DNA from 2 places in the Carnobacterium mobile DSM 4848 genome. Region 2 is predicted to be linked to the other one. Evidence: predicted binding sites of a transcription regulator. Region 2 holds the regulator's gene; the other holds the start of a gene.
What was found. The regulator HrcA, encoded in region 2, represses chaperone genes, less so after heat shock. The targets are predictions, from matches to a motif close to TTAGCACTCNNNNNNNNNGAGTGCTAA.
Positions count from the first base shown of each region.

Region 1 (2,469 bases), 960 kb from region 2:
ATTTTAACAGTCCCTACAGAAGTAGCGCAAGACACTGCAAATACATTAGCTGAAGCGGGAGTGAAGGGCATTATGAACTTTACACCTATTCGTATTTCAGTACCGAATGACATGCGTGTACAAAATGTCGATTTAGCGAATGAATTGCAGACCTTGATTTACTTTTTAGACCATTATAAAAAAGAAGAAGCATAAAAAAAGCGGCAACCTTATTTAGGTTTGCCGCCTTTTTTTATTTTAAAATAAATCTCCAAAAGCTTTGAGGCACGAACAAAATCATTCGTAGCAAATAGTACGAATAAGACAGGGAAGATTCCCCAGCCTTCTGTTGAGACTGAATTGATCGTGAACCAAATGAAGATAAAAGACATTACATAATTAAAAACGATTTGCATAATAAAGTTTTTACTATTCATATAATTAAAAAGTTCCTTTCTTTAGTGGAAAATGAATCATTGAAGCAAATTGAGCGCGACAACAGCAGTATTCATCAGCACATGTGCGATAATGGGAGTAGCAATGTTTTTAGTTTTGATATACAAGTATGAAAAGACAAAGCCCATTGAAGAGTAAAGCAAAATATGACTGTCCTGATGCATGAAAGCAAATAACAAAGAACTGATAACAGCTGCCCCAACACCGCCTGTTAAGTCATAAAAAAAGCCGAAGATAACTTTACGGAAAACAAATTCTTCCATAATAGGAGCCATAATGGAGACAATGATCAAATAGAAAGGATATTTACTAACTATTAATAGAATATTTTGAGTATTTGCTGAATCTATTGGCAAGCCCAATAACTGAGTTTCAATCAAATTAGCTAGGACCTGTGCAGCAAAAGCCATTATGATTCCAATCAACCCCCACTTAAGGACTTCAGATCTTCCGGCAGAAGGACCTACTGTGATGCTATTATGAATAGTTGATTTTTGATTGAGTAGTATCATCAACAAAGCACCAAGAGTAAAGGAGAAAATTGTTCCGTAAACACTTGCTTCTGTTTGATATTGAATCGGTGCTGCTGCTAAGAACAGAACCGGCAAGAATTGAGAGAGGACATAAACTAAAATCATCCGTACCTCTGTATGTCGAAAAATATTTTTCATATCTACTATTAAACCTTCTTTTTTTAGAAGTGGTTACTTCTTTATTTGGATCTTTCAGTAAACGATTCTTTTACTAAAAAAAACTACAATTAACGTATTACTGAAATAAGTTACATTTGTCAGTATAACATAAGATGAATGGCAATGTGTGAACTTTTGATTCACCTCAAGAGGAGAAAGGAACGTTCTGCAATAAAAAAATTAATCAATTTTAACAAAGACTGGATTAAAAGACTTGCAATTAATAAAGAATTTGATTATGATAAAAGAGTGATTTAGCACTCAAATGATAAGAGTGCTAAACGAAAGAACAAGATAAGAAAAGTGGAGGGATTTACGTGTTAAAACCATTAGGAGATCGTGTTATTATTGAAGTCGCAAAAGAAGAAGAAAAGACTGTCAGCGGGATTGTTTTACCGGGTTCTGCGCAAGAAAAACCTCAAACTGGTTCAATTATTGCAGTAGGTGAAGGCCGTATACTAGAAAACGGAACAAAAGCTGAGTTAGCTGTTAAAGTTGGCGATACAGTTTTATTTGAAAAATATGCGGGAACAGAAGTAAAACACAACGGTAAAGATTTCCTTGTTGTGAATGAACGCGATATTATTGCAATTGTCGAATAACAAGTAGTGTAAGCACTAAAAAATGCATGGATTGTAAACAGAAGTCTCTTTTAAACTAAACAATAAATCAATAAATAAAGTTACACAAATTTATTAATGAGGTGAAGTGAAAATGGCAAAAGATATTAAATTTTCAGAAGATGCCCGTTCAGCAATGTTACGTGGTGTGGATATTTTAGCAGATACAGTCAAAGTGACATTAGGACCCAAAGGAAGAAATGTCGTATTAGAAAAATCTTTCGGTTCACCATTGATCACAAATGATGGAGTCACCATTGCCAAAGAAGTGGAATTAGAAGATCATTTCGAAAACATGGGTGCTAAGTTAGTGGTTGAAGTGGCTTCGAAAACGAATGATATAGCAGGGGATGGAACAACAACTGCTACGGTCTTGACTCAAGCAATTGTTCGTGAAGGACTAAAAAACGTAACTGCAGGTGCTAACCCTGTCGGTATTCGTCGTGGAATCGAATTAGCCACTAAAGTAGCAGTAGAAGAATTGTTGACGATTTCTAAAAAAATCGAAACAAAAGAATCTATTGCACAAATTGCCGGTATTTCATCAGGAGATAACGAGGTTGGACAATTAGTTGCAGACGCTATGGAAAAAGTCGGCAACGATGGTGTCATTACGATTGAAGAATCTAAAGGAATCGAAACGGAATTAGATGTAGTAGAAGGAATGCAATTTGACCGCGGCTACTTATCTCAATATATGGTGACAGATAACGATAAAATGG
Region 1 covers NZ_JQMR01000001.1:1,365,480-1,367,948, reverse strand. Annotated here, with positions in the region: gene BR87_RS06385 (redox-sensing transcriptional repressor Rex) at 1-195, shown strand, start outside; gene BR87_RS06380 (DUF4305 domain-containing protein) at 210-416, opposite strand; gene BR87_RS06375 (CPBP family intramembrane glutamic endopeptidase) at 453-1,106, opposite strand; gene groES (co-chaperone GroES) at 1,445-1,729, shown strand; gene groL (chaperonin GroEL) at 1,842-2,469, shown strand, end outside.
Region 1: a site for HrcA is predicted at 1,382-1,408, ahead of groES (co-chaperone GroES). Genes of this name have one in related genera too.

Region 2 (2,469 bases):
AAATTGCTTCAATGGAACAGTTGCCCAGTTATGCTGATGATCGATTTGAAATTGTAGTAGTTGAAAAACAAATGAATGAAGAATCGAAAATTAGTTCAACTCGGATTAGAAAATGTTTAGATAGCGGGAACATTGAAGAAGCTAATGGTTTACTTGGATATATTTACGAAACTGCTGGTCGAGTTGTTCATGGAGATGCGCGTGGACGTTTACTCGGGTTTCCAACAGCCAATATTGAAGTAACAAAGAATGTGCGTTTACCTCGTGTAGGTGTCTATGCAGTAAAAATCCGTGTTGGAAAAAAATGGTTTTTAGGAATGGCTTCTATCGGTCACAACATCACATTTGAAGCCAATCGGCCTTTAACGGTCGAAGTCTATATTTTGGATTTTGAACAAGATATTTATGGAGAAAAAGTAACAGTTTTGTGGCACCATTATTTAAGAGATGAATTAAAATTTGATTCAATGGAAGCATTGATCGAACAGCTAAAACAAGATGAACTAGATACCCTGAACTATTTCAAATAAATTGAATAAAGTATCTTTAAAAAACAGCGACGTTAGTGTGTAGTGGCTGTTTTTTTACTAGAGTAAGGGTTTTATAAATTTTTTTGCCTTTAATTAAAAACGACGTTACTTGATAGGGTATGGAAATGAAAATAAAACGAACAGGAAACAAGAACGCCTTATTTCGAAAAAGAAGAATTATAAAAATTGAAGTTAAATCGTTGACAATTCACTGCATATTTGGTAAATTAATACTTGTGTTAGCACTCTTTAGTTCCAAGTGCTAAAAAAGAGGTGATGCAATATGTTAACAGAAAGGCAAATTCTCATACTAAAATCCATCATAATTCTCTACACAAATTATGGAACACCAATTGGTTCTAAAACATTAATGACAGAAGCGGGTTTGGAATTTAGTTCTGCTACGATTCGGAATGAAATGGTTCATTTGGAAGAATTAGGTTTTATTGAAAAAACGCATTCTTCATCAGGGAGAATTCCTTCAATTAAAGGGTACCGTTTTTACGTCGACCATTTGATTCATCCGATGGAAATCCAAAAGAAAGACTTGATGACAATTAAAAACTCATTTAGTAATGATTTCCATCAGTTAGATGAAATTGTTGTCCAATCTGCGGAAGTTCTTTCACAATTAACTAGTTACACAGCTATTTCTTTGGGACCTGAGTTAAAGGAAAGCAAATTAACCGGGTTTCGTCTCGTTCCTTTGAATGAACACCGTGTAATGGTTATTTTAGTTACTGATAAAGGACACGTAGAAAATCAAGTTTTTTCTTTACCAAGAACCATTCAACCAAGTGATTTAGAAAAAATGGTGAATATTTTTAATGAACAGTTAGTAGGCCATACCTTGATAGAGGTATTTCGAAAGCTGGAAACTGAAATCCCTATACTAATTAATAAATACGCTAAATCAACAGCAGGAATCGTCACGATTCTGGACAATATCATTCTTCAAGCCGGTCGTGATCAAATACACGTAGGAGGCCGAATGAATATGTTGGATTATTCCATGGGATTAGGCGTTGAAAAATTCAAATCTATCTATTCATTAATGGATGACCAACATGATTTAGCTCATTTATTGACTCCTCACCATGATGGAATCGAAGTTAGGATTGGCCAAGAACTAGATGAAGATTTGCTCAGCGAATTCAGTTTGATTACGGCAGGTTATCACGTTAGAGGTTATGGAACAGGATTGATTGCTTTATTGGGGCCTACCAGCATGCCTTATTCAAAAATGATTAGTTTAGTGGATGTATTTAGAAATGAGCTTTCAAAAAAAGTAATGGACTATTACCATTCAATGGAAGACTAATCAAAAAGGAGTTATAGACAATGACTGAGAAACAAAAAGAAACAGTAAATGAAGAAGTGGTTGACGAAGCTGTTGAACTGAATAAGCAGCCAGAAAACTCAAAAGAAGCCAGTGAAGAAAATCAAGTAGATGAAGTAACACAATTAAAAGCAGATTTAGCTGAAAAAGAAGACCAATATTTGCGTCTACAAGCTGAACTGGCTAATATACGTAAACGCAATCAAAAAGAAAAAGAAGATGCTGCAAAATACCGTTCGCAATCTTTAGCAACAGAATTATTGCCAGTAATCGATAATCTAGAAAGAGCGCTAGCAATTGAAGTGACGGATGAAGAAGGACAAAATTTGAAAAAAGGGCTAGAAATGGTCATGGATTCTTTCAAAACGGCATTAGAACATGAAGGAATAGAAGTCATTGATCCTTTAAACCAACCTTTTGATCCTAACTATCACCAAGCTATTCAAACCGCTCCTTTAGAAGAAGGGCAAGAAGCCAATACAGTTGTAAATGTATTTCAAAAAGGTTATTCTTTAAAAGAGCGTATTCTAAGACCTGCAATGGTCATTGTAGCTCAATAAATTAATTAATTAGTTGTTAAAAATTAAAAAACTAAAAAAT
Region 2 covers NZ_JQMR01000001.1:408,802-411,270, forward strand. Annotated here, with positions in the region: gene ribF (riboflavin biosynthesis protein RibF) at 1-530, shown strand, start outside; gene hrcA (heat-inducible transcriptional repressor HrcA) at 814-1,851, shown strand; gene grpE (nucleotide exchange factor GrpE) at 1,872-2,429, shown strand.